DNA from 2 places in the Bacillus sp. C28GYM-DRY-1 genome. Region 2 is predicted to be linked to the other one. Evidence: riboswitches for the same ligand, from Rfam matches in the RefSeq annotation. Region 2 holds a riboswitch; the other holds the start of a gene.
What was found. Region 2 has a riboswitch for S-adenosylmethionine ahead of Q3W56_RS00445 (phosphoadenylyl-sulfate reductase). Riboswitches for the same ligand answer to the same signal wherever they lie in the genome.

Region 1: it holds a riboswitch for S-adenosylmethionine, as region 2 does, so the genes downstream of both, Q3W56_RS04110 (bifunctional homocysteine S-methyltransferase/methylenetetrahydrofolate reductase) here and Q3W56_RS00445 (phosphoadenylyl-sulfate reductase) in region 2, are expected to answer to the same signal.

What each region holds. Positions count from the first base shown of each region.
Region 1 is NZ_JAUMKF010000003.1:75,070-91,168, forward strand. It holds gene Q3W56_RS04105 (GNAT family N-acetyltransferase) at 1-273, opposite strand, end outside; gene Q3W56_RS04110 (bifunctional homocysteine S-methyltransferase/methylenetetrahydrofolate reductase) at 364-2,202, opposite strand; SAM riboswitch class I at 2,293-2,410, opposite strand; gene Q3W56_RS04115 (YajQ family cyclic di-GMP-binding protein) at 2,518-3,009, opposite strand; partial or broken gene Q3W56_RS04120 (CvfB family protein) at 3,108-4,005, shown strand; gene Q3W56_RS04125 (DUF3784 domain-containing protein) at 4,164-4,415, shown strand; gene Q3W56_RS04130 (DegV family protein) at 4,457-5,308, opposite strand; gene Q3W56_RS04135 (YitT family protein) at 5,445-6,287, shown strand; gene Q3W56_RS04140 (BsuPI-related putative proteinase inhibitor) at 6,306-6,761, shown strand; gene Q3W56_RS04145 (DUF3813 domain-containing protein) at 6,791-6,988, opposite strand; gene Q3W56_RS04150 (hypothetical protein) at 6,988-7,140, opposite strand; gene yitU (5-amino-6-(5-phospho-D-ribitylamino)uracil phosphatase YitU) at 7,244-8,056, opposite strand; gene Q3W56_RS04160 (prolyl oligopeptidase family serine peptidase) at 8,177-8,944, shown strand; gene Q3W56_RS04165 (metal-sulfur cluster assembly factor) at 9,008-9,316, shown strand; gene Q3W56_RS04170 (YqaE/Pmp3 family membrane protein) at 9,384-9,551, shown strand; gene Q3W56_RS04175 (FAD-binding oxidoreductase) at 9,613-11,043, shown strand; gene Q3W56_RS04180 (MFS transporter) at 11,043-11,582, shown strand; gene argC (N-acetyl-gamma-glutamyl-phosphate reductase) at 11,787-12,824, shown strand; gene argJ (bifunctional ornithine acetyltransferase/N-acetylglutamate synthase) at 12,844-14,064, shown strand; gene argB (acetylglutamate kinase) at 14,079-14,855, shown strand; gene Q3W56_RS04200 (acetylornithine transaminase) at 14,852-16,009, shown strand; gene Q3W56_RS04205 (carbamoyl phosphate synthase small subunit) at 16,080-16,099, shown strand, end outside.
Region 2 is NZ_JAUMKF010000001.1:78,075-94,173, reverse strand. It holds gene cysC (adenylyl-sulfate kinase) at 38-631, opposite strand; gene sat (sulfate adenylyltransferase) at 644-1,792, opposite strand; gene cysP (sulfate permease) at 1,841-2,905, opposite strand; gene Q3W56_RS00445 (phosphoadenylyl-sulfate reductase) at 2,917-3,618, opposite strand; SAM riboswitch class I at 3,783-3,888, opposite strand; gene pyrE (orotate phosphoribosyltransferase) at 4,033-4,665, opposite strand; gene pyrF (orotidine-5'-phosphate decarboxylase) at 4,662-5,381, opposite strand; gene Q3W56_RS00430 (dihydroorotate dehydrogenase) at 5,350-6,285, opposite strand; gene pyrK (dihydroorotate oxidase B electron transfer subunit) at 6,285-7,055, opposite strand; gene carB (carbamoyl-phosphate synthase (glutamine-hydrolyzing) large subunit) at 7,052-10,267, opposite strand; gene Q3W56_RS00415 (carbamoyl phosphate synthase small subunit) at 10,252-11,346, opposite strand; gene Q3W56_RS00410 (dihydroorotase) at 11,343-12,629, opposite strand; gene Q3W56_RS00405 (aspartate carbamoyltransferase catalytic subunit) at 12,613-13,527, opposite strand; gene pyrP (uracil permease PyrP) at 13,674-14,981, opposite strand; gene pyrR (bifunctional pyrimidine operon transcriptional regulator/uracil phosphoribosyltransferase) at 15,156-15,701, opposite strand; gene Q3W56_RS00390 (RluA family pseudouridine synthase) at 15,883-16,099, opposite strand, start outside.

The sequences.
Region 1 (16,099 bases), on a different contig from region 2:
GATCAGTGTGCTTCCGGCTTTTTGCTCGCGATATCCTTCAAGCGTCGCCATGCCTCTCAGCCGATATGCAGGGGATTCCGTTAATAATTGCTGATTTTGAGGGGAAAAAGAAGCGATGCTGATCAGGATTCCTTCATAAAACACGCCGAGATGAAAGGCGCCTTCCGCATGATCCTGTTCATATTTGCATTGTTCGATGGATTGATGGGGACGCAGGATGCGGTGCCGGATGTCGTATGTATCTTCCGCAGAAATGGTTTTAACTTCGAGCATGATGTTCCTCCTCATAATCTCATTTTCTTTATCGTAACACGAATTACGTTGGAAAAGACCGCCCATTTGGCTTAGGCAGTCTTCTAAGTATTAATGCAAATAGATATTTTGGCGCTGCTCATCTTTTTGCTGAATGTACGAAGTGAGCTCGGCGGTTAAGTCAGATCTGAGAAAAGGCGTAATCAGGTAGATGCCGTTAAACAGCTCGCATGCCGTATCCAGCAGGGAGCGCGCAATCGCAAGGCCTTCCGCTTTTTGTTTCTCTTTATCCTCGCCGGCGAGGGCCATTTTTTCACGAATAGAGTCAGATAGTTTAATCCCCGGAATTTCATTGTGGATGAATTCAGCATTTCGGCTGCTTGTGAGTGGCATAATGCCGATATAGATCGGCGTCTTCAGATGCTTTGTTTCGTTATGGATATCGACAAGCTGCTGCTCAGAATAGACAGGCTGTGAAACAAAATAATCTGCGCCGCAATCTATTTTTTTCTCCAGCCGTTGTACCGCTTTATCTAGATGGCGGACGTTAGGATTAAATGCGGCGGCGACCGAGAAATTCGTTTTCTTGCCAAGCGGTTTTCCAGACAGGGACAGTCCTTCATTAAACTGTTTGATCAGCCTGATTAAATCAAAGGATGTTAAATCATACACAGACGTTGCACCCGGAAAATCCCCGATCTTAGAAGGGTCGCCCGTAATGGCCAGCACGTCATTCAGCCCTAACGTATCAAGGCCCATTAAATGTGACTGCAAGCCGATAATGTTTCGGTCACGGCACGTAATATGGACAAGGGAGCGCATATCGAGCTGTTGCTTCACAAGGGTGCCGCAGGCAACATTGCTGATCCGCGGAGTAGCCAGGGAATTGTCGGCAAGGGTCAGGGCGTCGATTCCCGCTTCTTTTAATTCAGCAGCGGCGGACAGAAATTTGTCAAAGCTCAATTTTTTCGGCGGATCCAGCTCTACGATAATGGAGCGTTTTACCGCTGCGATCTCATTCAGGCCCGGTTCTGTGCGCTCATCCTGAACAGAAATGAATTCCTTAGGCCTGGTTTTGACTTCTTTTTCTGTAATCGGAGCAAGCCCGCCAATCGCTTCCGCCATCGCCCGGATGTGATTCGGCGTGGTGCCGCAGCAGCCGCCGATAATCCGTGCGCCTTGCTTGCGGAATTCTGACGCGCTGTTTTGAAAATACGTGTCATCTGTTTCATAGACGAGCCGGCCTTCTTCAAGTGAGGGGAGACTGCTGTTCGGATAAACTGATAAGAACACATCATCAAAAATCGGCACTTCGCTAAGCGCTTCAATCATGTGATAAGGGCCGAGCCGGCAGTTAATGCCGGCGATATCAGCCCCGAGATCCGCAATCGATCGCAATGCTTCAGAAAGCGGTGTTCCGTCCTGCAGTACACCTTGCTCATGCATGGAGACATTAAGCATAATCGGAAGGTCAGTCTCTTTGCGCGCGATTTTCAGCACTTCACGGGCTTCTTCCAAATCATAATACGTTTCTAACAGCAGCCCATCCGGCTCCTCATGCAGCAGCAGGTACAGCTGCTCGCGAAAGCTGCGTTTGATTTCGTCAAGGCTGTACGCATTTTTATTAAAGGTGCGGATGCCGCCCATCGTCCCCAGCACGTACGCATCGCCTGCTGAAGCCCGCGCGATTTTTACCGCCTCCTGATTCATTTTTTTGATGTCATCCTCAAGCCCGTGTCTGGATAATTTAATATAATTGGCCCCGTACGTATTCGTTTGAATGATGTTGGCTCCAGCCTCAACGTACGCTTTATGTATGCGCTGAATTTCCTCCGGCTTTGAAATGTTGAGCTCCTCAAAGCATCTGTCAATGCCGTAGGAGTAGAGGAGCGTCCCCATGGCGCCGTCGCCGATTAACACCTGTTTTTGCAAATCTTCTAAAAGTCCCATTGTCTGCCTCCTTTATTCACATTCAGCAAGGAAAAAAGAGAAATAAAAAAAGTCCTCTTAAGAAGAAGACTTTGTCGGTGATTTTGTCTCTTCTTATCTTCCAAGCTGTTCGAGCTTGCTGGATTTAGCACCTTGGTCATGGCTGATCGCCATTACACCGGTTGCTGAAGCTTCGTCGGGCCAGTCCCTCTGCTTCTCTTGATAAGAACGGATATGAAATTTTACATGTTCAGGAGCTGCCAAAAGATGCCTGGCGTTTTCCCTTTCTCCAAATTTACCGAAAATAAAGACAATAATCAATAGGATTCAGAAAATTTATCTGAAATTTATAAATTGAACATCAATTGGCAGATCTGCGCCCCGTACTGCTGTGATAATCTGCTGCAGGTCATCCTTGTTTTTTCCGGTGACACGCACTTGATCATCCTGCACTTGAGACTTTACTTTCAGTCCGGAGTTTTTGATGATGGTATTGATTTTTTTGGCGTTGTCCTTGTCAATGCCTTGTACAAGCTTTGCACGCTGGCGCACCGTTCCGCCTGACGCGCTTTCAACCTTGCCGTAATCAATATTTTTTGTCGGCACGTTTCGTTTAATCAATTTACTGACCAGCACATCTTTGAGCTGGCTTAATTTAAATTCGTCATCAGAAACGAGAACAAGCTCCTCTTTATCTAACGAAATGTCGCTTTTGCTTCCTTTAAAGTCATAGCGTGTGCTGATTTCTTTCAGCGCAATTTGAATCGCATTTTGCACTTCTGGCAATTCCACCTGGGATACAATATCGAATGAACTTTCTTTTGCCATATGAAAACCTCCATAACATTTAACTTATGTGTCGATTATAGTAGAATAAAGAGAAACTTCCAACAGAACAAAGAATCAATTTGTGATGATTGGAAAAAATGTTAACAGAATCCGCATAAAAATAAGCGGAACAGGAAGGACGATAGCATGAGACCAGGGCAGCAATTAACCTTGAGTATAGATCACCAAACTGACTTCGGTTACTTTTTAACCGACGGAGAAGATACGATTCTCTTACATAACAGTGAAATAACTGAGGATATCGAAGACAGGGATGAGGTAGAGGTCTTTATATATGTCGACCAGCAGGAAAGACTTGCGGCCACGATGAAAATTCCGGTCATCAGCGCTGATGAGTACGGCTGGGTCGAAGTGGTGGATAAAGTGGAAGATATGGGCGTTTTCGTTGATGTCGGCTTATCCAAGGATGCGCTTGTTGCAACTGAGCATTTGCCGCCATACGAGGATGTCTGGCCGCAAAAAGGCGACAAGCTCTACTGTATGCTGAAAGTGACGAATCGGGGGCGCATGTTTGCCAAACCAGCACCGGAGGATATTATAAGCGAACTGTTTACCGACGCTTCAGAAGATCTGATGAATAAAGAGCTGACAGGTACGGTGTACAGATTAATCGCAACGGGTTCATTTATCATCACAGACGATGGTATCCGCGGTTTTATCCATCCGTCAGAAAGAAAAGAGGAACCAAGACTCGGCTCAAGAATCACGGGACGGGTGATTCAAGTAAAAGAAGACGGCTCAGTCAACATGTCGCTGCTCCCGAGAAAACAGGATGCATTGTCTGTGGATGCCGAGTACATTTTAACGTATATGAGAACAAGAAACGGCGCTATGCCGTACAGCGACAAAAGCCAGCCTGACGATATCAGAGAACGTTTTAACATGAGCAAAGCCGCCTTTAAGCGCGCGCTTGGCCATTTGATGAAAAACGGAAAAGTGTATCAGGAAGACGGATGGACATACGAGAAAAAATAGAGGGCCGTACAGGCCCTCAGGCCCTCTATTTTTTTATATAAGAACTTCACAAATAAATTTCTGTTACGTATCATTAGGAGACAGATTGTTTTGTTAGTGAAAAGACAGGGGGAGATGTCGTGTACATTCGCATCGATTTTTTATTGATCTTGATTGCGATGCTTTTCTTTTGGATTGCTTATATGGCAGGAATTAAAAAGCAAACATGGATATTGTCCGGTTTCCGTGAGTCCCGGATACGTGACAAAGACCGTCTGGCTAGAATTGCGGGAAACTTTTTTCTGAATTCAGGGATATTTATTCTTTTAAACGGTTTTATTTCATTCCAAGGACAAGATCAGCTGATTCCGCCAATGATTTTGGCATATGGAGCTGGAGTCATCATTTATGTAAACAAAAAATTAATATAAAACCTCCAGCATATATCAAATATCTGGAGGTTTTTGTTTGCTCATTTTCTTAAAAAGAATACGGCTAATGTGCCGGGTCCGGCGTGTGAGCCGATCGTGGAACCGATTGAATGCATGATAATCTCTTTTGGCTTGAACGTATCTTCAATCAAATTTTTCATGTCATTGGCTGTTCCTTCGTTAGCGGCATAGCTGATTCCGACGGTTTGATCGCTCCAATTGTCTCCTCGCTCTTTCATTAATTCAATAATCCGTTTGAACAGCTTTTTCTGTCCGCGGATTTTTTCAAGAGGCACAAGCTTGCCGTCCTCCATATGAAGAAGCGGTTTAATATTGAGCAGACCGCCGACAAAAGCGGACGTTTTTGAAATTCGGCCGCCCCGGGCGAGGTACGTTAAATCATCGACGGTAAAAATGTGCTCAAGCTGTTCGCAAAAGTTCTTTACAGACGTTTCAATTTCTTGTATTGTATTTCCGTTGATACAGAGATCGGCAGCATGCCGGACAGCCAGCCCGTATCCTAATGAAGCACATTTGGAATCAATGACCCGTAAATCGAAATCGGGGAATTCCTCCTTTACTTCATTGGCCATCATCACAGCTGTCTGATACGTGCCGGAGAGGCCTGAGGAAAAGGCAATGTAAAGAGCGGGATCAACTGTTTCGGCATATTGCAAAAACACATTTTTAATCGTTTGCGGTGAGGCTTGGGACGTCTTAGGCGTTTCTCCATTTTGCATCGCTTCAAATATTTGTTCCGCATCAATCGTGACTGCATCTTCGAATTCTTTATCACTGAGAGAGACTCTGAGCGGAATAAAGCCAATGCCGTTTTCTTCAAAATAAGAACGGGGCAAATCAGCGGCGCTGTCAGCGATGAGATGAACTGTCATATTGCTTCCCTTCTTTCCGTTATCGCTCGTTATCATAAGAGTTAAGCCAACTATATCATATTAATTTGCCAAAATTGTGTTCAAATATTTGTTTTAAGGGAAAACATATTAAGAAGAAAGAGCGGAGGAACATGCCATGGTACTAGATCAAACAAAAAAATTACTCATCGTCATCATCGGCGCTTTACTCAATGCGGCCGGGCTGAACTTATTTTTGATTCCGGCAGATGTATATGCCAGCGGATTTACAGGTGTGGCCCAGCTTTTATCAAGCGTCATTGTTCAATATGCCCCCTTTTACATATCGACGGGAACGCTCTTGTTCCTCTTAAACATTCCGGTCGGTATTTTAGGGTGGCTGAAGGTCGGCAAATCGTTTACGGTGTACAGTATCTTAAGTGTCGCACTCACCACTGTGTTTATGGGAATTCTGCCGGAAACAAGCCTGTCACATGACATTTTGCTGAACGCAGTGTTCGGCGGCGTCATTTCCGCAGTCGGTATCGGCCTAACATTAAAATACGGCGCTTCAACAGGCGGGCTCGATATCGTCGCCATGGTGCTAGCTAAGTGGAAGGATAAACCCGTCGGCACATATTTCTTTATTCTCAACGGGATTATCATCTTGACGGCAGGATTATTGCAGGGTTGGGAGAAAGCATTATATACCCTGGTAACACTGTATGTGACAACGAGGGTGATCGACGCCATTCATACCCGCCACATGAAGCTCACGGCAATGATCGTGACGAAAAAAGCGGACGAAATCAAAGAAGCCATTTACGGAAGAATAGTGCGCGGCATCACAACTGTTCCGGCCAAAGGAGCCTTTACGAACGAACAGAAAGAAATGATGATTATCGTCATCACAAGGTATGAATTGTACGATTTAGAGAAAATTGTTAAAGAAGTTGATCCGAAAGCTTTTACGAACATTGTTCAAACAACAGGGATTTTTGGTTTCTTTAGAAAAGACTGACGAAAGCAGGTGGAAGTCGTGAAACGGCTGCTTGTGATGCTCCTTCCTGTGCTGCTTTTGATAGGCTGCGGGAAAGATGAGCAGACAGAACCCGATAAGGAGGTATCAGGCGGAATGGAGAATCAAAGGGTTGTTTTATCTGTTGACGCAATTCAGGAGCCTGAACAAATCAAATTTAACATGTCGCTGAAGAACCAAAGCGAACGTGCTGTCGAGTTTCAATTCAGCACAGGACAAAAATTTGAACTTGTCGTGTATGATTCTGACAACAAAGAAAGATACCGTTATTCGAAAGACAAAATGTTTACGCAGGCTTTTCAAAACCTGACATTGGAACCTGGAGAAACATATGATTTCTCTGATGTGTGGAAGGAAGTCCCTGAGCCCGGAACTTACGAGGTAAAGGTAACATTTAAGGGGAGAGCGGAAAATCTCAAGCAGGTTCAGGCCGTTCAGCAATTTGAAGTCAAATAGAGGCTATGGCGAATCGCCATAGCCTTTTTTTATTGCAGTTTGTCTAGCTGATCCTGAAATTGGTGAAGCTGTTGACGTTCCGCATCTGTCGAATTGGCATACGCAGAAGACACAGCATTTTTGGCTCTCAGAATGGCTTGCTCCTGATCGCCTTCCTCAAAGCCGTTTGTCACCATGACAGCCTGTTGAACAAATGATTTTGCCTGCTGAAACAGTTCATTTCTCATTAATATTCATACTGCCTTTCAGCCGAGTCTCGTGCCGCGGCATGCTGGTGAGCTTCTTCTAAAGTAGACCGATATGGAAATCTTGCGGCGTGTTGCCCGATGGAGTCTTTACCCTGGTGAATAAACCTTCTGGATTTGCTTCGTTTACCCATTGTGAGACTGCCCCCTTCCATACTTTGACGAGATGAGTCGTCTTCAATAGTATGGTGGGGCGAAGTAACGTTTATGAGTGGGAAAAATTATTATGGACGGTCTTTAAAGTGAGAAATATTCTTTTAAAAATTTTGCCACGCCGTCCTCTTCATTTGTAGTCGTTGTCCGGTTGGCAATTTGCTTGACCTCGTCAATTCCATTTCCCATCGCAACGCTGCAGCCGGCGAATTCAAGCATTTCCAAATCGTTATCCTCATCCCCGAAAGCAATGATCCGCTCCCTCGGCACGTTGTAATAATCGCTTATTTTCTGAAGGCCGACCGCTTTATTCATGCCGCTTTTAATAATTTCTATCACATGCCACGGCGCGGCCCATCTTCTGTGATCGATCACCTCGGCGTGCACATCCGATAAATAGGAGCGTATGGCCGGCACATCTTCTTCTTTTGCGTGGATGAGTACGGATGTAACATCCTCACTGAGATTTTTCCGCAAGTCTCCGATCGTCACATTTGTTGTATTCATATTAAAGGCATCAATCAAGTGCTCATCATGGTAATGAAAGTACACGTCATCAATGACTTCGGCAAGCACATTATGTACGTTGTACCTCTCACTGATCTCGACTAGTTGTTTGACAACATCAAGCGGCAGCGAGGTATGATATCGTCCCCAGCTGTCGTCCTGCGGGTGATGGACAAACGCTCCGTTAAAATTGACAATCGGCGTTGTCAGCTCCATCTGCTGATAGTACATGGAACTTGAACGGTATGGACGGCCCGTTGAGATGCAGACATAATGCCCGTCATCTTTTAGGCGCTGTATCGTCCGAAGGGTGTATTCTGATATGGTTTTGTCATCCTTTAATAACGTTCCATCTAAATCTAATGCGATTAAATAGGGTTTTGTCTCCATGAAAAGCTCCTTTAACCTTAGAATTTGCTTGTTTTGCCTTACTTACAGTGTAGCTTTTTACCATCTTTATTGTCTACATGTTACACTTATGATTATGGTTATCCTAAGGAGGGGCACATTGTGATTCAAATTGAAAATCAAACTGTTTCCGGTATTCCGTTTTTACATATTGTAAAGGAAGAGAACAGGCGCCGCGCTGTTCCTCTCGTCATCTTTATACATGGTTTTACGAGCGCGAAGGAACACAACCTTCATATTGCTTACCTGCTTGCGGAGAAGGGCTTCAGGGCCGTTCTGCCGGAGGCTCTGCACCATGGTGAACGGGGAGAAGAAATGGCTGTTGAAGAGCTGGCCGGCCATTTTTGGGATATCGTCCTCAATGAGATTGAAGAGATCGGCGTACTCAAAACGCATTTTGAAAAAGAGGGCCTGATAGACAGCGGTCGTATCGGCCTCGCAGGCACCTCAATGGGAGGTATCACAACGCTTGGCGCGTTAACTGCTTATGATTGGATAAAAGCCAGCGTAAGCCTGATGGGAAGCCCGAATTACGTAGAACTGTTTCAGCAGCAAATTGACCATATTCAATCTCAGGGTATTGATATCGATGTGCCGGAAGAAAAGGTAGAGGAGCTGATGAAGCGTCTCGAATTGCGGGATCTTAGCCTTCAGCCGGAAAAACTGCGACAGCGCCCGCTATTATTTTGGCACGGCGCAAAAGATAAAGTCGTGCCTTACGCGCCGACCCGGACATTTTATGACAAGGTCAAATCTCATTACAGCGAGCAGCCGGAACGCCTCCAATTTATCGGAGATGAACATGCTGACCATAAAGTCCCGCGGACAGCAGTGTTAAAAACGATTGAATGGTTTGATACGTACTTATAAAGCACAATGGTGTGAAGAAGGGCTTGATTTACGTTATACTGTAGAAAAAAGGAGTGAGGGAACGTGGAAGAAGCATTAAAAGAGAACATCATGGGCGCTCTGGAACAGGTTGTTGATCCTGAGCTTGGTGTTGATATCGTGAATCTTGGTTTGGTATATGATGTTGATATGGATGAAGATGGCTTAACGCACGTTACGATGACACTGACATCAATGGGCTGCCCGTTAGCGCCGATTATCGTTGATGAAGTGAAAAAAGCATTAGCGGACATTCCGGAAGTGAAAGAGACGGAGGTTCACATTGTATGGAATCCGCCTTGGACAAGAGACAAAATGTCCAGATACGCGAAAATCGCGCTTGGCATTCAATAAAACAAAACAAAAAAGGACAGCCTTACTGTGAGGCTGTCCTTTTTACAACTGAAAGGAGTGAGGGAAAATGATGTACCTGCTTGCTGTCCTATGCCCGCCGCTTGCTGTTTTGTTTTCGGGAAAACCGTTTCAGGCATTGCTGAATCTTATATTGACCTGTATCTTTTGGCTGCCGGGCGCGATTCACGCCTGCTTTATCGTGGCTGACCGCCGTGCCGAAAAACGGGCAAGATAATCTGGAAATATGAGGGCGCAGACCTGGTATAATGGTATAAAAAAACAGCAGGGAGAGCGCCATGAAAAAGAAAATGCTTGCATTCGCGCTTTGTATAGGCGCGTATGCGGCCCTGTTTGCATACTCTGTGCATTCAGATCAAAAAACAGACACAAGCGAAATGACGTATGTCAGCCGCCTAATGCCTGTGAAAATTAAGCAGACAGTGAAAGGGCAGGAAGAGGAAACGCTCATTGACACGATCAAAGAGGCAAATCGAAAAAACATAAAGATCTCAATCGCCGGGGCCCAGCATTCCATGGGCGGCCATACATATTATGAGGACGGGATCGTTCTCGACATGACAGGCTACAATAAAATTCTGTCGCTTGATCAAGAGAAGAAAACCATCAGAGTGCAAAGCGGCGCGACATGGAATGACATCCAGAATGACGTGAATCCATACGGACTCGCGGTAAAAGTCATGCAGTCACAAAACATTTTTACAATTGGAGGATCTCTCAGCGCCAATGCCCACGGACGTGATATCCGCTATGGCTCGCTGATTGATACAGTCAAATCATTTCGGCTTTTAAAAGCGGACGGATCAATTGTCACCGTCACTCCAAAAGATGATTTGTTTACGGCAGTCATCGGAGGGTACGGTCTTTTTGGCGTGATTCTTGATGTAACGCTTCAGCTGACGGATGATGAGCTGTATGTCATGCAGACTGAAACAATGAATTACAGTGCATACGCGGACTATTTTACAAAGCACGTAAAAGGAAATCCGGATGTCCGAATGCATCTGGCGCGAATTTCAACAGCGAAAAAAGGATTTCTGAAAGACATGTATGTTACAAATTATGAATTGGCTGATCATCAGGATCAGCTGCCATCATACAGCGATCTCAAAGCAGAAGAGTATACGGGGATCACAAAGTTTGCACTCGGCTTGTCAAGAAGATATGAATGGGGAAGGAATTGGCTTTGGAACACGCAGCAGTCCTATTTTCTGAGTCAAAACGGCACAAAGATCACACGTAATAATGTTATGCGGTCCGAATCAAAATTTCTCGAATATGAAAACAATGACAACACAGATGTTCTGCAAGAATACTTTGTGCCGGTGAAGGAGTATTCGTCCTATATTGACGACCTGAGACAAACTCTGTCGGACGAGGATTTAAACATGTTGAACATTACGATTCGTTATGTGCAGAAAAATGAAAAAGCCGATCTTTCCTATGCGAAGGATGATATGTTTTCGCTTGTGCTTTTAATAAATGAGGGCTTTTCAAAAGAAGGCCAGGCAGATACTGCCCGGATCATCAGGCGCATGACAGACGTTGCCATCAAGCACGGCGGGAGCTATTACTTGCCGTATATGACTTACCAGACAAAAGCGCAAATGAGACAGGCATACCCGAAAAGCGAAGCGTTTTTTCAGAAAAAACGAACGTATGACCCGGATGAGCGCTTTATGAATTACTTTTATCAGAGGTATAAATAATGGGGAAAAACAAATTAAAATGGCTGACACTATCACAAAGCAGCGTGTTTTTTGCAAGCAGCTTAATCTTTCCGTTTTATATTCTGTTTGTGAAAAATATTGGCTCCAGCTACACGCAGTTCGGTTTTTCCTACGGATTGTTCGGGCTAAGCGGAGCGCTCATTTATCCGTTGCTCGGACGGCTGTCTGAAAGGTTCGACAGCCGTTATTTTCTGCTTGCAAACTCTTGGGGCATGGCTGTTCTGCTTTTATATGTCCCGCATATTGGAAACGTCGTTCAAGTGTATATCGTTCAAGTTCTTTTAGGGCTCTTTGGTGCGTTGCAAAAGCACGGAGAAAAAGTGCTGATCGCCGATTTTACAGACAGCGGAGAGCGCGGAAAGAAGATTGGGAATTACCATTTTTGGACAGCTGTTTTTTCAGCGGCAGCCATTATGCTCGGCGGCTTTCTCGCTGACTTTTTTACAGTAGAAATGATTTTTTATGCAAGCTCTATTCTATATTTTTTGAGTGGATTGATGATGATGAAAACAGGCTGATGCGATCAGTCTGTTTTTTTATGCGGCTGAAATAAGGCGCCAGATCAACGTTTTCTGGTGAATCACTGCCATTTTTTTCGAACAGATTTTTTATTGAACAGAAAATTTATAAATGAATAAAAATATTAAATATACGATTGAATTTATTTTTATTCATGTTATAATGTTAAATAATTTCACAAAGACCAAGAAGGTGAACTTGATTTGAAAATAGGAATTGTAGGCGCTACAGGATATGGAGGCACCGAACTTGTCAGGATTCTCTCACATCACCCTCATGCAGAGGAATGTATACTCTATTCATCCAGCGGAGAAGGGAATGTCTACAGCGAGGTTTATCCTCATCTTGCTGGCTTAGCGAATCAAAAGCTGAAGCCGATTGATATGAATACGATCAAACACGAAATAGATATCATGTTTCTTGCTGCGCCGCCCGGGGTATCAAGTGAATTGACTCCCCAGCTGGCAGATGCAGGGATTCCGGTTATTGATCTGTCAGGTGATCTGAGGATACAAGAGCCGGCTGAATATGAAAAATGGTATAAACGGACAGCTGCACCGAAGGAAGTGATTCATGAGGCGGTATACGGTCTGGCAGAACTCAATCAAAAGCAAATTCAACAGGCGAAACTCATTGCCAATCCTGGTTGTTTTCCAACTGCTGTTTTACTTGGCCTCGCGCCATTGGCTCAAAAGAAACTGCTCAATGAATCTTTCGTTATCGTTGATGCAAAGACCGGTGTTTCCGGAGCGGGAAGAAAAGCATCCATGGGAACTCATTTTTCTGAGCTGAACGACAATTTTAAAATTTATAAAGTCAATGAACATCAGCATACGCCGGAAATTGAACAGGCGCTGCAAGAATGGCAGCCGGGGCTCGGGCCTATTACATTTTCGTCTCATTTGGTGCCGATGACAAGAGGGATCATGGCAACGATGTACACACAATTAACCACTGAACTATCGGCAGATGACCTTCATCATTTATATTCGGAATTTTACCAAAATTCATATTTTGTGAGAGTAAGGCCAAAAGGGCAGTATCCGCAAACGAAGGAAGTGTACGGCAGCAATTTCTGTGATATCGCTGTTACCTTCGACGAGAGAACGAACAGAGTCACAATCGTTTCGGTAATCGATAATTTAATGAAGGGTGCCGCCGGTCAGGCTGTGCAAAACTTTAATTTGATGAATGGCTGGAATGAAGAGACTGGACTCACCATGACGCCAATATATCCATAGAACGGGAGAGAATCGAATCATGATTCAGTTAAGTGAAGATCAAATTGTAAAAGTAACAGGGGATGTATCCTCGCCAAAAGGGTTTCAGGCAAAGGGCGTGCATTGCGGGCTGCGCTACTCGAAAAAAGATCTCGGCGTCATTATCAGCGAGACACCGGCCGTAAGTGCAGCCGTTTATACCCAGAGCCACTTTCAGGCCGCCCCGATCAAAGTCACACAAGACAGCTTAAAGCAGGGGGCAGCGTTGAAAGCCGTTATCGTCAACAGCGCGATTGCCAATGCCTGCACGGGAGAACAGGGCATAAAGGACGCATACACAATGCGGGAGAGTCTTGCTTCACAGCTTGGCATTGAGCCGGAGCTTGTCGCCGTTTCATCTACAGGCGTCATTGGCGAACATTTAGACATGGAAAAAATTCAGGCAGGCATCGAGCTGCTGAAACAAACACCTGCGGGTTCAGGAGATTTTGAGGAAGCGATATTAACAACCGATACAGTGATCAAGCAGACGTGCTATGAGCTGACAATCGGCGGCAAAACAGTCACGATCGGCGGAGCGGCTAAAGGCTCGGGAATGATTCATCCGAACATGGCCACGATGCTGGGGTTTGTCACAACAGATGCAGCAATCGAAGAAAAAGCGCTGCAAAAGGCGCTGCGTGACATCACTGACGTTTCATTTAACCAAATCACAGTTGACGGTGAAACATCCACGAACGATATGGTTTTGGTCATGGCAAACGGCTGCGCGGAAAACGAGTGCCTGACGGAAGATCATCCAGAATGGCCGGTCTTTAAAAAAGCGCTCTTGCTTACTTGCGAGGATTTGGCTAAAGAGATTGCCAGAGACGGAGAAGGCGCGACAAAACTAATTGAAGCCCAAGTGCAGGGTGCGAAAAACAATCTTGATGCAAACGTGATTGCCAAAAAAATTGTCGGGTCGAATCTCGTAAAAACGGCAGTCTACGGAACAGATGCCAACTGGGGACGCATCATCGGAGCCATCGGGCACAGCGCAGCTCAGGTGACGGCAGAAGAAGTTGAGGTATATCTTGGGGGCCAATGCCTGTTCAAACATAACGAACCTCAGCCATTCTCTGAATCTCTTGCCAAGGAATATCTTAAAGGAGATGAAATCACCATTGTCATCAAGATGGATGAAGGTGAGGGGAACGGAAGAGCGTGGGGCTGCGACCTGACCTATGACTATATCAAAATTAACGCGAGCTATCGCACGTAATAAAGGGGAGCACAATGAAGAAAACAATCGTTTTTAAATGCGGGGGAAGTGTCATTCATGAGCTGTCTGAGGAATTTTTTGATAATCTGAAAGATTTAATGGCGTCGGGATGGAAACTGGCAATCGTTCACGGCGGCGGCCCGGAAATCACAAATATGCTGAAACGGTTAAATATCAAAACAGAGTTTTCGGGAGGACAGCGGAAAACAACGAAGCCAGTGTTAGAAGTGGCGGAGATGGTTTTATCGGGTTCTGTGAATAAATTTTTCGTTGCTGAGCTTGCCAAACACGGACTGTGTGCTGCTGGCATCTCTGGTAAGGATGGCGGTCTTTTGGAGGCAGATTATCTCGATTCGGAAACATACGGGGAAGTCGGAGAAATCAAAAAGGTTGATGCATCCATGGTAAACGCGTTGATGGAAAAGGGCATCATTCCTGTTATCGCGCCGCTGTCTATGACGAGAGACTGCAAGACGCTGAATGTGAATGCTGATCTGGCTGCTTCCGCAGTCGCCGGAGCGCTTGAAGCTGATAAGCTGATGTTTGTCACTGATGTCGATGGGATCATGTTAGAAAAGCAGCGTCTTGACGTCCTGACCCCTGAGGAGGTTCAAATGCTGATCAAGCAGGAAGTGATCACAGGGGGGATGATTCCGAAGGTCAATTCAGCCTTGTCAGCTTTATCGGATCAGGTGTCTGAAGTCATGATCGTAAACGGTAAAGGATCATTCTTCACAGAACAAACCTTTCAAGGAACAAAAATTGTTAAAGCAAAGGAGGCTGTTTCATGAGCAGCTTGTTTCAAACCTACGGCCGCTGGGATATTGACATCAAAAAAGCAAAGGGAACGTACGTTGAGGATCAAAACGGCAAAACCTACCTGGACTTTATTCAGGGGATTGCGGTATCTAACCTAGGCCACTGCCATGAAACGGTTACAGAAGCAATCAAAAAACAGCTCGACAGCGTATGGCACGTATCCAACTTGTTTCAAAACAGTCTCCAGGAGCAAGCGGCACAAAAACTGGCGGCGCACAGTGCGGGGGATCTTGTCTTTTTCTGCAACAGCGGTGCGGAAGCAAATGAAGGCGCGATAAAGCTCGCCCGAAAAGCAACTGGGAAAACGAAAATCATCACTTTCCTACAGTCATTCCATGGCCGCACGTATGCAGGGATGGCTGCGACCGGACAGGAAAAAATCAAAACAGGCTTTGGCCCGATGCTGGAAGGTTTTCACTACCTGCCATACAACGAACCTTCCGCTTTTGAGGCTCTTGGGGAGGAAGACGGCATTGCCGCGGTGATGCTTGAGACAGTGCAGGGAGAAGGCGGAGTCAATCCGGCAAGCGCTGAATTTTTAACAGCTGTACAGTCGTTTTGTAAGGAAAAGCAAGCTCTTCTGATCGTTGATGAAATCCAGACCGGCATCGGACGGACGGGAAAGGGCTTCGCATACGAGCATTTCGGACTTTCACCGGATATTATCACAGTCGCAAAAGGATTGGGAAATGGTTTTCCAGTTGGCGCTGTCATCGGAAAGAAACAGCTCGGAGAAGCGTTTACCCCTGGTTCTCACGGAACGACTTTCGGAGGAAATATGCTGGCGATGGCTGCTGTAAATGCCACATTACAAATTGTATTCGAGCCTGACTTTTTGCAAGAGGCTGCTGGCAAAGGGGCGTTTTTAAAGGGACAGCTCGAGGCTGAGCTAAAGAGCCCGTTTATCAAACAAATCCGCGGTCAAGGATTAATGCTTGGAATTGAGTGTGATGGGCCTGTTGCTGACATCATTACTGAATTGCAGACATTAGGCTTGCTTGTGTTGCCGGCCGGCCCGAACGTCATTCGGCTGCTGCCGCCGCTCACCGTAACAAAGGATGAAATAGCAGAAGCTGTCAGCAAGCTGAAACAGGCAATCACTCATCATTCTGCTGTAAACCAGTAATTTTTTTTCGGTTTAAAAGTATAAAAATTCATTTTTATAATTAATTATTCATCAAGAGGTGGGCTGTGAGATGGAAGGTTATTTAGTGTT
Region 2 (16,099 bases):
GCATTACGGCATCTGATAAGAACACAGCAGATCATATTTAGCTCAATTTTTGTTTGACAAACTCGATCAGCTGATTTTTGCACGCTTCACGGTCATACTGTCCTGAATCAAGAACGAGCTCCGGTGCATCCGGCTCCTCATAAGGAGAATCAATTCCTGTAAAGAACGGGATTTCTCCGTTTCTTGCTTTTTTATAAAGCCCTTTCGGATCTCTTTGTTCACAAATATCGAGGTCGCATTTAATGTATACTTCATTGAATTCGCCTGCTTCTACAAGCTGGCGAACCTGTTCTCTGTCCTCGCGGAAAGGAGAGATAAAAGCAGTAATCACAATGGTGCCCTGCTGAACAAAAAGCTTTGCCACCTCTCCGATTCTGCGGATATTTTCTTTTCGGTCTTCGTCAGAAAAACCAAGATCCTTATTTAAGCCGTGACGGATATTATCCCCGTCCAGCACAATGACTTGGTAGCCCTGCTCAAACAATTCTCTCGCAGCGGCATTGGCAATAGTTGATTTGCCTGAACCGCTCAACCCTGTCAGCCAGAGAATGGAGCTTTTATGCTTATTTTTTTGCTGGTATTCTTCTTTTGTAATAGAGGCTTCATGCCATACGATATCGCGATTTGTCACTGCCAGTCCCCCTTAAGATACGCCTGCTTCTTCTTTTTTCTTCATCCCTCTGATTAACACTTCTACAACTTCTGCGCGGCTGAATTCTGCAGGCGGGAGCACACCGTCTCTCAGCATGCCTCTTACCTTAGTTCCTGATAAAATGACGTGGTGTTCTCTGCCGTGAGGGCACGTTTTCGCTGTCCCCATATTTCCGCATTTTTCACAGAAAAAGCTGTGCTCGAATTTCAGCGGTGTAATCCCGAGCTCTTCAGCTTTAAATGTGTCAAACAGTTCCTGCGCCTCGTACGTTCCGTAATAGTCACCTACACCTGCGTGATCTCGGCCGACAATGAAATGCGTGCAGCCGTAGTTCTTTCTGACAAGCGCGTGGAAAATCGCTTCTCTCGGTCCTGCATAACGCATCGCTGCTAAGAAGACACCGAGGAACACACGGTCTTTCGGGTAATAATTGTCAAGAAGCACTTGGTAGCTTTCCATCCGCACATCAGCTGGGATGTCATCAGATTTTGTTTCACCTACCAGCGGGTTTAAGAACAAGCCGTCTACTGTTTCAAGAGCCGTTTTTTGAATGTATTCATGCGCTCTGTGAACAGGATTTCTTGTTTGGAAACCAACAATGGTTTCCCAGCCTTTTTCCGCAAACTGGCGTCTTGTTTCCGCCGGTTCAAACGTAAACTCAGGGAACTGTTTTGAAGCCTTTTTCATCAATGTGATTGGTCCGCCGACGTATGTATTGCCGCGGCTGAAAAGCTTTTTAACACCCGGGTGCTCCTGCTCATCCGTTTTATACACATTGACAGCTTCTTTTTGTTTGTCAGGCACGTACAGGTCTTCGATTTGGATAACGCCGTATGTTTCTCCTTCATACGTTAACTTTACCGTTTCACCGACTGACAGTTCCGCTGCTTTTTGCGCATCAACCGGAAGCGTAATTGGAAGGGACCAGACAACGCCGGAAGAAAGACGCATGCTTTCGACAACAGATACGTAATCTTTTTCATTAAAGAAGCCTTCGATCGGGCTGTATGCACCTATCCCTATTAATTCCAAATCTGCAAAAGAAATCAAATCGAGTTCAATTTCTTTTTGAATGCTGCTCACATCATATGATTCATCTACTCTGTTTACTAATGTTCCTCCGTGTGGTGCTAAGCTCATAATATCGATTTCCTCCTAGTTAACATATAAAATAACTCAGATTAATGGTCAGATTCCCCCGCCTTGTTCGTGGACCGAGCGTCTCTCTTTACGTATGGCCTTCATCAGGCTGATGGCACCGCCCGCCGCTAAAAGCACACTTACCATGATAAAGATTGAATAATAATCCGCTTTTAAAAACAAGGATACAAGCAGATAAGAAATTGATAAAGATAAAAACGGCGATACGATCCATACCTTCAGCATCGTTTGAACAACTTGTTTATGGAACACGTTCGGACCGTTTTTTGCCATGCCTATTCCGATAATAGAGGATGACGTGACTTGCGCCAATGGCACCGGCATCCCAAATACAGAACTGATGATTACCAGTCCGGCTCCTGTACCGGATAGGAGAATGCCTTCTCCTTTTGAGAATCTCGTAATTTTCTTCCCGTTTGTTTCTAACACCCGGCGACCTAGTAACAACGCGCCAAGAGCAACAAAAGCTCCCCCGTACAAGGTTCCTTTCGTTACATCCAGCACACCGGCCGCTACTAACGGGCCAACGGCATTTGCCACATTGTTCATACCGGCAGAGAATGCTTCAAAAAATCCTGCACCTAACAAAACTATGCCAAGGATTTTTTGCTTTTTAGAAGATGTAATTTCAATCTTAAAATAACGAAACAGCTTAGATACAAAATAGGTAAAACCGAAAGCGAACAGCGGGACGAAAACCCAAAAAGACACAATGACCAGCAGGTTGTTCACAAACAATACTTTGTAAGCCACTCCCACACCGACAACTGCGCCGACTGTAACTTCACTTGTCGACAAAGGAATCCCGAGGAGATTAGCCGTAAAGAGCGACAGCGCAGCGGCTCCAATAATAATACAAACAATCGTCAGTGTAATCGTCTGCTCGGGAATAATCCCGGAGCTGATGGTTTTTACAACCTCTCCCCCGCCAATGACCGCCCCGGCCAGCACACCGACTGCGCATAGGATCAAAGCGTAGGTTTTCTTTTTGATGGCTCCAGAGCCGTAAGCAACTCCCATCGAAGCTGCAGCGCCGCTTGCACCAATATTCATCGCGAAAAACAAGCTAAATAATATAGCGGCTAGTTCCATTTTGCAGCTCCTTATTCATGCAGTCCGCATTCTGTTTTCGCCATACCATTCCATCTGCCTGAACGTAAATCCTCTGCGGTAAAAGCAGGAGCCGTGCAAGGCGCGCAGCCAATACTTGGATATCCTTGGTCATGAAGCGGATTGTAGTCCAGCTCATTCCGGGAAGTGTATCTCCAAATGTCTTTCCAAGTCCAATGGATAAGCGGGCATACTTTTACTGATTTAAATTTTTCATCTTTGTTTAAGAAATTCGTATTGGCACGGCTCGGCCCTTGATCGCGGCGCAGACCGGAAAGCCAGGCTGGGTGTCCTGACAGTGCTTCTCTTAAAGGGACAACTTTTCTAAGATAGCAGCACTGATTCGGTTCTCTTTCCCACAGTTTGTCACCATGTTCTTCGGCTTGCTCCTCAAGGGTAAGGTCTGGTTTTTTCAGGATGATATTAAGACCTGGATACCGTTCTTTCACTCGTTCAATCGTTTCATAGGTTTCTTTAAAATGAAGCCCTGTATCAAGAAACACAATCTCTGCGTCTTTTTTCACTTTATAAATTAAGTCAATCAGAACGATTCCCTCAATTCCGAAACTGCAGGCATAAACAAGCTGATTGCCGTAATGGCCGTATGCCCACTTTAAAACTGACAGCGCTCCTTTATAAGGATCGTCTTCCGGAAATGTAATCGTTGGTTCTTCCCAATTATCGTACGTTAACATTTCTTCTTTCCTCCTTTCGGAGACAAACAAACAGTAGCTTTCTGCCGGTTGTCTTTTTCCAATTGTAATGTGATGCGCGGCTGCTGTATCAAAATCAGCCTTTTTTTCCTCTTAAAATAAAAAACTTCCAATCCGGCGGAAAGAAAGACAGGAACAGCATGTAGCCCTTATCTTTCAAAATGGAATTCATTTTGCTGGAAGTAGCACCTTACAAACTATGCAGGTTGCCGGGCTTCATAGGTCCAGTCCCTCAGCCGCTCTTGATAAGTTTTTAGATTTGTAGTAAATTTTAGCACAATTCTAACATAAGTCAACCCGACTTTTTTTATAGGATTAATAAAAAAACAGGCCGAGTGGCCTGATTTCAAGTACAGCAAGGCTTTAAAGCCTCTGCACATCACCGGAATTTATTTGTTATTTTTTAAACCAATCTGTTGACTCGGGATTTTGTTTCCACGTTTTCAGCTTTTCCAGATCGTCTGAATGAATATTTCCGTTTTCAAGCGCGACCTCTGTAAGCGTATCATAATCTGTTAAAGAGTAGTATGGCAGTTCTGCCTTTGCAAATGCTTCCCGCGCTTTAGGGAGCCCGTACGTGAAAATCGAGACGACACCGAGCACTTCACTGCCAGCCGCTTGTAAAGCTGCCGAAGCTTCAAGTACGCTTCCTCCTGTGGAGATTAAGTCTTCAATGACGACAGTTTTTTGCCCCTTTTGAACAGCTCCCTCAATCTGATTGCCTTTTCCGTGCGCTTTCGGCTTGCTTCTCACATAACACATCGGAAGATTCAATCGGTCAGCCGCCAGAGCAGCATGAGGAATACCGGCTGTTGCTGTTCCAGCAATCATTTCAGCTTCAGGAAAATGCTCTTCGACAAGCTTGCTGATGCCTGAGGCGACATCATTTCTGACCTCTGGGAAAGATAGCGTAAGGCGGTTGTCACAGTAGATTGGCGATAAAATGCCGCTTGCCCATGTAAATGGCTCGTTCGGGCGTAAACATACAGCTTGGATGTCTAATAGATGTTTTGCGATGATTTGTTTCATAATTTGATTCCCTCCCATTCGAGTCTGACAGCTTCATAGGCTTTTACTGGGTTTTTCGCTTTTGTAATCGAGCGTCCTACCACAATCGCTGATGACCCTCTCTCTCTTGCAATTGCAGGTGTCGCTACGCGAATTTGGTCATTCGCAGCGTCCTCAGACATCCTGATCCCCGGAGTGACAGTCAGAAATGAAGGCGACACCGATTGGTAAATGGCTTTTGCTTCATGAACAGAGCAGACCACTCCATCAAGCCCGCTTTCTTCTGCCAGCTTACTGTAGTGCACAACCGTGTCGATCAGAGGCTTTTCGATTAGCAGTTCATTCTTCATCATTTGTTCAGATGTGCTTGTCAGCTGGGTTACCGCGATAAGTGACGGGCGTTTTTTTCCGGACGGCGTTCCTTCTTCTAAGCCTTCCAGGGCTGCTTGCATCATTTTTTTGCCTCCGGCCGCATGAACATTGACGAGGTCCACCCCGAGACCAGCAAGGCGCTTCATCGCTTTGTTTACAGTGGTCGGGATGTCATGAAGCTTTAAATCTAAAAACAGCTCGCAATTTCTTTCTTTTAATTGTTTAACTATAGATGGTCCTTCTTGATAAAAAAGTTCCATCCCAACCTTTACAAATAACGGTTCTAGCTGAAAAGGCGCTAAGAACGCAAGTGTTTCTTCAGCTGATGCAAAATCAAGCGCGATGATGGGCAGGTTGTTTTTCATGGTTCCAGCTCCTTCCGATGCATTCTTCAACAGATTCATAGCCGTATTGGCGTAAAACAGCAGGGAGCTGTTCAATAATGTCCGGGCATGCAAAAGGATTCACAAAGTTTGCTGTTCCGACAGCTACCGCGCTTGCTCCCGCGAGAAGAAACTCCAGTGCATCTTCGGCCGTCTGCACGCCTCCCATCCCGATAATCGGAATATTGACCGCTTGGCTGACTTCATACACCATGCGAATGGCAACCGGCTTCACGGCAGGGCCGGAAAGCCCCCCTGTTTTATTCGCTAATATCGGTTTTCCTGATTTTAAATCAAGCCTCATGCCGATTAATGTGTTAATCATTGTAAGGCCGTCCGCTCCCGCCCCTTCGATCGCAGATGCAATTTCTGTGATACTTGCCACGTTCGGGGAAAGCTTTACATAAACGGGTACATCCGAAACCTTTTTAACCGCCTTCGTCAAATCAGCAGCCATTTCAGGATTCGTACCAAAAGCAATTCCGCCTGTTTTCACATTCGGACAAGAAATGTTCAATTCAAGAGCATGAACATTAGGCGCTTGGCTGATATGCTCTGCGACTTCAACATACTCCTCGACTTGAGAGCCTGCAACATTTGCAATAATCGGCGTATCAAACTGTTCAAGCCACGGCAGCTCATTTTGCAAAACGCTTTCCAGCCCCGGATTTTGGAGACCGATCGCATTGAGCATTCCAGCGCCAGTCTCAGCTACTCTAGGCGTCGGGTTCCCGAAGCGAGGTTCCTGTGTCGTAGCTTTGATCATAATGGCTCCGAGACAAGATAAATCATAAAAACGCGCAAATTCTTTTCCAAAACCGAAGCAGCCTGATGCCGGAATGATCGGATTTTTCAATTCAAGTCCAGGCAATTTGACCTCTAGCATTACAGCGCCACCTCCTGAGCTTTAAATACAGGTCCGTCGAGACATACTTTTACGTAGGATGCCTCACTTTCGTTTGTATGGCACACACACGCGAAGCAGGCACCGATTCCGCAGCCCATTCGTTCCTCCATAGACAGGTAAACTTCTTTATGGGCATATTCCTGTTTTAATGCCTTCAGCATCGGTGTTGGCCCGCAGCTGAGGAGAATATCAAACTCTAGATTCTTCTGTTTTATGACATCTGTGACAAACCCGGTTTCCCCGTAGCTTCCGTCAGCTGTTGCCACATACGTGTCTCCATACTGTCGGCACTCTTTTTCATAAAAAACATCCTTTGCCGATTGGAACCCTAACACGTGTATGACCTTTACCCCTTTTTCTTTCAAGCGTTTCGACAGCTCTTGGAGAGGCGGGACACCTACACCGCCTCCTACCAGCAAAGCCGTCTTTCCGGGTTGGACTTCATTGACAGGAAAGCCATTTCCCAAAGGTCCGAGAACATCCACAGGTTCTCCCTGCTGCTTCATCGATAAGAGTCTTGTTCCTTCCCCATCTACTCGATAAATGATGGTGACTTCATTTTTTTCTAAGTTGACGTCAGCAATGCTGATTGGTCTTCTTAAAAGAGGCGTAACCGCTTCGCTCACTTTAAGATGAAGGAACTGTCCCGGGGTTGTAAACCCTTGGACAAGCTCCCCTTTCAAAACCATTTGATACACCCGGTCTGCAATTTGCTGGTTAGAACATACTGTCAAATACGCTTTTTTCATATAGTGACTGCCGCCTCCTGATTTGTGTTGACTGCCGGCATTTGATCGGCACGGAATGTCATGCTTTCCAGCACTCGCAGTATCGCTTCAGCCGTATCTAAAGATGTTAAGCAGGCAACACCATTTTCTACTGATTCACGTCTGATTCTAAATCCGTCTCTTGCCGGCTGCTTTCCTTTTGTCAGCGTATTGATGACAAACTGCGCTTCTCCGTTTCTGATCACATCTAGCAAGTTCGGGCCGTCCTGGCCGATTTTTCCGACGACCTTCGCTGGAATTGACGCTTCCTTGAGATACCCCGCCGTTCCTTCGGTCGCTAAAATGTTATACCCGATCGCATGGAATCGCTTAGCGATGGCAAGCCCTTCTTCTTTGTCCTTATCAGCCACTGTTAAAAGCACGGATCCGTAGTTAGGGATTTGAATGCCTGAAGCAATTAGAGCTTTATAGAGCGCTTTTTCAAGTGTGGAATCTTTCCCCATGACCTCTCCAGTTGATTTCATTTCAGGCCCTAACGTAATATCCACTCTTCTCAGCTTAGCGAAGGAAAAGACTGGCGCTTTTACAAAAACCCCCTGCTGTTCAGGCTGAAGGCCCTCTGTATAGCCAAACGCCGCCAGCTTTTGGCCGAGAATGACCTTTGTAGCAAGGTTCGCCATTGGGATACCCGTGATTTTGCTTAAGAACGGTACGGTTCTGCTCGATCTCGGATTTACTTCGAGCACGTACACTTCGCCTTGTGATAAGACAAATTGAATATTGAGCAAACCGACAATGTTCAGCCCTTTAGCTAGTGCTATTGTGTACTGTTCAATTTTTTTCTTAATGTCTTCTGTGAGAGACTGAGGCGGATAAACAGCGATTGAGTCTCCGGAGTGAACGCCCGCCCGTTCAATGTGCTCCATAATTCCCGGAATGACGACTGTTACACCGTCAGATACTGCATCAACTTCAATTTCTTTCCCAGTTAAATATCTGTCAATTAATACAGGATGCTGCGGATTGATTTTGACTGCGTTTTTCATGTAATGAAGCAGTTCTTCTTCATAATACACAATCTCCATCGCCCGGCCGCCAAGTACATAGGAAGGGCGCACCAGTACCGGATAGCCGATATCACTCGCAATGCTTACCGCCTGATCAACTGATGTCGCTGTTTTGCCAAGCGGCTGCGGAACACCGAGTTCTCCAAGCGCATGTTCAAATTTATCCCGATCTTCCGCACGGTCTAAATCTTCTAACGAAGTCCCAAGGATTTTCACTCCACGTGCAGAAAGCTCGTCAGCAAGGTTAATCGCAGTTTGTCCGCCGAACTGTACGACAACGCCCATTGGCTGTTCGAGGTCAATGATGTGCATGACATCTTCAATCGTAAGCGGTTCAAAGTACAGCTTGTCTGAGATACTGAAGTCTGTTGAAACGGTTTCCGGGTTGTTATTGACAATAATGGCTTCATAGCCTGCTTGTTTAATTGCCCATACAGAGTGAACAGTCGCATAATCGAATTCAACACCCTGACCGATTCGAATCGGCCCCGAACCAAGCACTATCACACTTTTCTTTTCTGTAACGACAGATTCATTTTCCTCTTCATATGTGCTATAGAAGTATGGCGTTTCTGATTCAAATTCCGCCGCGCACGTATCCACCATTTTGAATACCGGCGCAATTCCCGCTTGTTTTCTTAAGCTGTAAAGCTCCGATTCTTTCATTTCCCACTCACGGCTGATGTACTTATCAGAGAATCCGAGTTCTTTTGCCCGCCTCAGTACGTCAGTATCACCTGCATTTGCCTTCAATTCTTTTTCAAACTGTACAATTCCGAATAGCTTATGCAGGAAGAAGACGTCGATCGCAGAAAATTCATGGAGGTCTTTTACCGTGTAGCCTCTTCTGTACGCTTCAGCTAAGTAGAATAAGCGTTCATCACCGGCCTTTTTAATTCGTTTTTCAAGAAGCTCATCGGAAATGTCTCCAGCGTCCTTTAATTCAAGATGATACACATCCGCTTCCAGTGAACGCACAGCCTTCAGCAATGACTCTTCAAGCGTGCGGCCGATCGCCATGACCTCTCCTGTCGCTTTCATTTGCGTGCCGAGCTTTCTGTTTGCTGATTCAAACTTATCAAACGGCCAGCGCGGAATTTTGGATACGACGTAGTCAAGAGCCGGTTCAAATGCTGCATATGTTTTTCCTGTCACTGGGTTCATCATTTCATCTAATGAAAGGCCGACAGCAATTTTAGCAGCAAGCTTTGCAATCGGATATCCCGTTGCTTTTGAGGCAAGGGCAGATGAACGGCTGACCCGCGGGTTTACTTCAATAATGTAGTATTGGAAGCTGTCTGGATCTAAAGCGAGCTGGACGTTACATCCACCTTCGATTCCAAGCGCGCGGATCAGTTTTAACGATACATTCCGCAAGAGCTGATATTCGCGGTCACTGAGCGTTTGGCTTGGCGCGACAACAATACTGTCTCCAGTGTGGATTCCGACTGGATCAATGTTCTCCATATTACAAACGACAATCGCGTGGTCCTGGCTGTCTCGCATCACTTCATACTCGATTTCTTTATAGCCCGCGATGCTTTTTTCAAGCAGACATTGATGCACCGGGCTTAATTTTAAGCCGTTCTCAACAATTTCTTTCAGTTCGGTTTCATTCGAGCAGATGCCGCCGCCTGTTCCTCCCAATGTATATGCCGGGCGGACAATGACAGGGAAACCAATTTGGCTGACGAAGTTTTCTGCTTCTTCAAGAGAGTGGATAATTTCACTTTCTGGCACCGGCTCATTCAGATCATTCATAAGTGTTCTGAACAAATCGCGGTCTTCAGCCTGCTGAATCGCAGACAGCTTCGTGCCAAGCACTTCGACGCCGCACTCTTCCAGCACGCCTCTCTCAGAAAGCTCAACCGCAAGATTCAAACCGGTTTGGCCTCCGAGAGTAGGAAGAATGGCATCCGGGCGCTCTTTTCTGATGATTCGCGTCAGGAATTCAGGAGTGAGCGGTTCGATGTAGACTCGGTCAGCCATTTCTGTATCTGTCATGATCGTAGCAGGGTTTGAGTTGACAAGGATGACCTCATAGCCTTCTTCTTTCAATGCGAGGCAAGCTTGTGTTCCAGCATAGTCAAATTCTGCTGCTTGGCCGATGATGATCGGTCCAGATCCAATTACTAAAATTTTGTTAATGTCTACGCGTTTTGGCATACCGCTTCCCCTTCTTTCACTGTTGTTTCGATCATTTCGATGAATCTGTCAAATAGATGGTTGGCATCCTCAGGACCAGGAGAGGCTTCAGGATGATATTGAACCGTAAAAGCCGGCAGTATTTTATGCTTCAGCCCTTCAATCGTATCGTCGTTAATTGCGATATGCGTCACTTCCAGTTCTGTTTTGCTGATTGATGAGACTGTATAGCCATGGTTTTGAGATGTTAAGGCGACTTTTCCGGTAGACAGCTCTTTTACCGGGTGGTTCGAGCCCCTGTGGCCGAATTTCATTTTTTCAGTATTCGCTCTGCACGCCAGCGCGAATAACTGATGGCCGAGACAAATTCCGAATAATGGCACTTTTCCAAGCACACCTTTAATCATCTCAATCGCTTCAGGCACATCTTTCGGATCTCCAGGTCCGTTAGAAAGCATGATGCCGTCCGGTTTCAGCTGAAGCACTTCTTCCGCTGTAATGTTGTAAGGCACAACGATGACATCACATTTCCGTTTGTTCAGCTCTCTAAGAATACCGTGCTTCATGCCGAAATCAACCAAGACAATGCGTTTGCCTCTTCCAGGGCTCGGATATGCTGTCTTGGCCGATACTTGGGAGACTTGATTTCTTGGCAGTTCAGTTTCATTCAGTTTTTTTAGCACCGCTTCGATATCTTCATCAGGTGAAGCGAATGTTCCTTTTAGCGCGCCTGCCGTGCGAATCATTCGTGTCAGCTTTCTTGTATCAATTCCCTGCAGTCCCGGAATGTTTTTCATTTTTAAATACTCGTCTAATGTGTATGCTGAACGCCAATTGGAAGGCTGTTCACACAATTCTTTGATAATCAGCCCTTTCACAAAAGGGGTAATGGATTCAAAATCATCACGGTTGATGCCGTAATTTCCGATAAGCGGATACGTTAATGTTACGATCTGCCCGCAGTAAGAAGGATCAGATAATATTTCCTGATAGCCTGTCATCCCAGTGTTAAAAACGACTTCTCCCATGCTGTGTTCTAAGCTTCCGAAAGCTTCTCCCTCGAATACCGCTCCGTTTTCCAGTACTAATCGTCTCTTCATTTGACAAGTCTCCCTTCTTCGTAAGCAAGCTTCCCTGCCGCAATTGTAGCGACAGGCCAGCCGGTGCAGCTGATGCCGTTAAATGGTGTGTTTTTTCCTTTTGATAAAAATGTCTCTTTGTCAATAACTGCTTCCTTTTCCAGGTCGATTAACGCAATGTCGGCAACTTGCCCCGTTTGTAATGTTCCGTATGGGAGACCGAACGCTTCGCATGGTTTGATTGTCATGTAATCAATCAGCTGTTTCAGCGACCAGCTGCCATTTTTGACAAAGTGTGTGTATAGGAGCGGGAACGCTGTTTCTAAGCCGACAATTCCAAATGGCGCCAGCCTCATTTCTGTATTTTTCTCTTCCTCAGTATGCGGCGCATGGTCTGTTGCGATAAAATCAATCGTTCCGTCTAAAAGACCTTCGATTAAAGCAGCTCTGTCTTCTGCCCCGCGGAGCGGAGGATTCATTTTATAATTGGTATCCAATCCCGGAATGTCTTCATCACAAAGCAGTAAATGATGAGGTGATACTTCTGCTGTCACCCGAATTCCCGCTTTTTTCGCATCACGCACGACTCTCACAGATTCTTTCGTGCTGATATGGCATACATGATAATGGCAGTTTGCCGCCTCAGCCAGCAATACATCGCGGGCAATATGAACTGATTCACACACAGAAGGGATGCCGCTGAGCCCGTTCGCTTTGGAGAATGTCCCCTCATGAACGCTTCCTCCGTAAATTAAGGAGTTGTCTTCACAATGTGCCACAATGGCTTTGTCGATCGCAGCTGCCCGTTTCATCGCTTCATACATCATTCCTGCTGTCTGTATACCAACACCGTCATCTGTAAAAGCAAATGCTCCGGCTTCTTTTAAAGCTTCAAAGTTTGTCATCTCATCACCGATTTGTCTGATCGTAATGGATGCATACGGAAGAACTCTGACACATGATGTTTCTTTAATACGGTTTTGCACCCATTCCATCTGCTCCTTCGTATCAGGGACCGGCCGCGTATTCGGCATTGCCGCTACTGTTGTATAGCCGCCGCGCGCCGCTGCTTTTGCACCGGTTTCAATGGTTTCTTTTTTCTCTCCGCCCGGCTCTCTGAAGTGTACGTGGAGATCAACAAACCCAGGTGAAACGAGCAAGCCTTTTGCATCAATTACGGTTTCGTCATCCGCTGCATCAAGCCTGCCGATTTCGGAGATGATTTCTCCAGTCACTCGAATATCCGCTTCTGTTTTTTCACCATTTTCGTTAAGTATCCAGCCATTTTTAATGAGATATGACATACGCTGTTTCTCCTCTTTTCACTTTGGTTTGTAAGGCACGCTGTATCACTGCCATTCTGATAAATACACCATTTTGCATTTGTTTGAAGATTCTTGATTTTTTGCTTTCTACTAAGCTGTCATCAATCTCCACTCCTCTGTTTACCGGAGCTGGATGCATAATAATCGCATGCTGCTTCATACGCTCAGCCCGCTCTACGGTCAAGCCGTATTTATTTAAATAGCCGTCCTGACTGACAGCGGACTGATGTCTTTCATTTTGAATGCGAAGCAGCATGACAACATCGGAAGACTCAACTGCTTCATCCATTGAGACATACGTGCCGAATGGATTTTCTTCATCCTGCCATTCCGAAGGACCTGAAAACAGGACACGGGCACCTAGTCTTGTCAACACTTCCGCATTTGATCTAGCCACTCTGCTGTGCTTAATATCGCCATGAATGGAGACGGTAAGCCCTTTGAATGTATGGAACTCTTCATTAATTGTCATTAAATCAAGCAATGATTGCGTCGGGTGCTGGCCGCATCCGTCTCCCGCGTTCAGAATCGGGATCTTCACCTGGCTGACAAGTTCTTTATAGTACTCATCCTCACTGTGCCTGATGACGCACACGTCCACACCGATTGATTCGAGCGTTCGGATGGTATCATATAAGGTTTCGCCTTTTTGCACGCTTGTACTTGTTCCATCAAGATTCAGCACATTCATACCCAGCTTTTTTTCTGCCACCTCAAAGCTGAACCGCGTTCTCGTGCTCGGTTCGAAAAACAGGTTTGCTGCAAATTTCCCCATAAGCTGATTGTCTGTTTTTCCGCTTTTGAGGTCTTGTGCTGTTTGAAGCAATTCTTTAATTTCCTCAATACTGAGCTCGCTCATCGTCGTTAAATGCTTCATGTTCTTTCCCCTCTCATTTCAACTTGAAGGCTGAAAAAACCCCGGTCTAAGATAGACTCGGGGTATGGTTAAACAGAGGGCAGCATTAAGCTTCCTTCTCCTCATAACCCTTCCAAGCCTCTCTGGACTTTCTTTAAAAGGTTGTTTTAGATATGATGTTGTTCAGATGTGTCTGCCTGCTCTTCCTTCGACTGCGGAAGAACCAGGTTTAAGATGACACCGACAATTGCGGCTAGCGCCATTCCTGACACTTGGAATCCCCCTTGAGACACTTGGATAAATGCGCCTCCTACACCGATCACTAGGATAACCGATGTGATAATAAGGTTTCTGTTGTCTTCATAATCAATTTTGTTGTCAATCAGCATTCTTAGGCCGCTCGAAGCGATGATTCCAAACAGCAGGAAGGAGACACCTCCCATGACCGCCGACGGCACTGAACTGATCAGTGCTGAGATTTTGCCGATAAAGCCGAAGCAAAGGGCAATCACCGCCGCACCGCCGATGACAAAGACGCTGAATACTCTTGTGATGGCCAGCACGCCAATGTTTTCTCCGTAAGTCGTTGTCGGCGGACCGCCAATCAAGGAAGCAAGGATGGTCGCTACGCTGTCACCCATAATGGAGCGATGCAGCCCCGGTTTTTTAATGAAATCTTGTCCAACAACTTTGCTCAGCACCATTTGGTGGCCGATATGCTCCGAGATTGTCACAAACGCGACGGGAACCATTGCTGCTGCGATGCCGAGTGTTACTGACGGTGAATAGTCTTTAAACGGGATGATAAATTCAGGCACTGCAAACCATTTCGCGTCAAGTACCGGCTGAAAGTTGACAATCCCTTGAGTAAGGGCAAACAGGTATCCGCCGATGATTCCGATCAGAACCGGAATCAGGCTTAAAAATCCACGTAAGAAAATCGCGCAAATAATCGTGATCGCCAGCGTAACTCCTGCGACACTGAAGTGCTTTAAGCTATAGACCAATTCACTCGCATTCGGATCAGCGTACATCGCCATGTTTACTGCAGTACTTGCCAGCCCCAGCCCGATGACGATAATAACGGGGCCTACGACGACAGGCGGGAGAATCTTCATCAGCCAACCGGTTCCTAGCTGCCTGATCAATAAGGCAATCAGTCCGTATACCAGCCCTGCAAGAAACGCCCCGACCATTGCCGCTCCCGGCCCGCCGGTCGCTTTTACCAGTATGATCGGAGAAATAAAGGCGAAGGATGAACCGAGATATGCCGGAATTTGCCCTTTCGTTATAAGAAGATAAGCAAGTGTCCCGATACCGCTTGTCACCAGTGCCACAGCAGGACTCATTCCGACCAGCTTCGGTACCAAAATCGTTGAGCCAAACATGGCAAACAAATGCTGCAGGCTGAATGAAACCCAAGAGAAAGGTGTCGGGACATCCCTGACCCCTAAATTTACTTTTTTCTTACTCATGATGATTTTCCCCCTGATTGTTAACTTTCATTTTAGGTTGACTCAATGACCGTATAAAAAAACCTCTTTGCTATTTTTACGCAAAGAGGCATACAAAGACCTGCCGAACACTTTCGGGACTTTGTTGTGCACCTCTTTGCAACCTCTCTGGATTGCCTTTAAAAAGGTGATCTATTATTCATTTTCATAAATGGCGACAAGATCGTTTTGATCTACCTCATCAAGCTGAACCATAACCTTTTCAGCCTTTGATGTCGGGATGTTTTTCCCAATATAATCCGCTCTGATCGGCAGCTCCCGATGTCCTCTGTCAACTAGTACAGCCAGCTGGATAGAGGAAGGTCTTCCTACATCAACCAGCGCATCCATACCTGCTCTGACCGTTCTTCCTGTGTACAAAACATCATCTACGAGGATCACTTTTTGATCTGTGATGTCTACCGGAATATCTGCGCCTTTCACAAGCGGTTCTTCGTTGCTCGTTTTTTTGGAAAGATCGTCTCTATAAAGGGTAATATCAATTTCACCGACTGTTACAGGATTCCCTTCAATCTGTTCGATTCGTTCCGCGAGGCGTTTTGCCAAGTAAATCCCTCTTGTCTTGATGCCGACAAGGATACAGTTATTCATTCCTTTATTGCGTTCAATCATTTCGTGAGCAATCCTGGTCAGCGCCCGTCTGATTGCCTGTTCATCGAGAATGACAGCTTTTTGATTCAATATGTGACACCTCACAGTTCATATAGAAGAAAAACCCCTCCTGCCAGAGCATAGAGGGGTTTTAGGACAAGGTGCGCGTATATACACGCATCCTGTCTATCCGTTATCCTTCTCAGCCTCTCTGGACTGTTTTAAAGAATCTATTCAGCTTCGTTTATTATTTCAGAAAAGAAACAGTCTGTCAATCGTTTTTTCTGAGGTTTTCGATTAATTCTGCCATATCCTCCGGAAGCGGCGCTTCAAATTCGACATATTCGCCAGTGCGGGGATGATCAAATCCTAAAATACCGGCGTGAAGGGCCTGACCGTTAAAATCGATCGTTTTTCTCGGACCGTATTTTGGATCGCCGGCTAATGGAAATCCAATATATTTCATATGAACACGAATTTGATGCGTT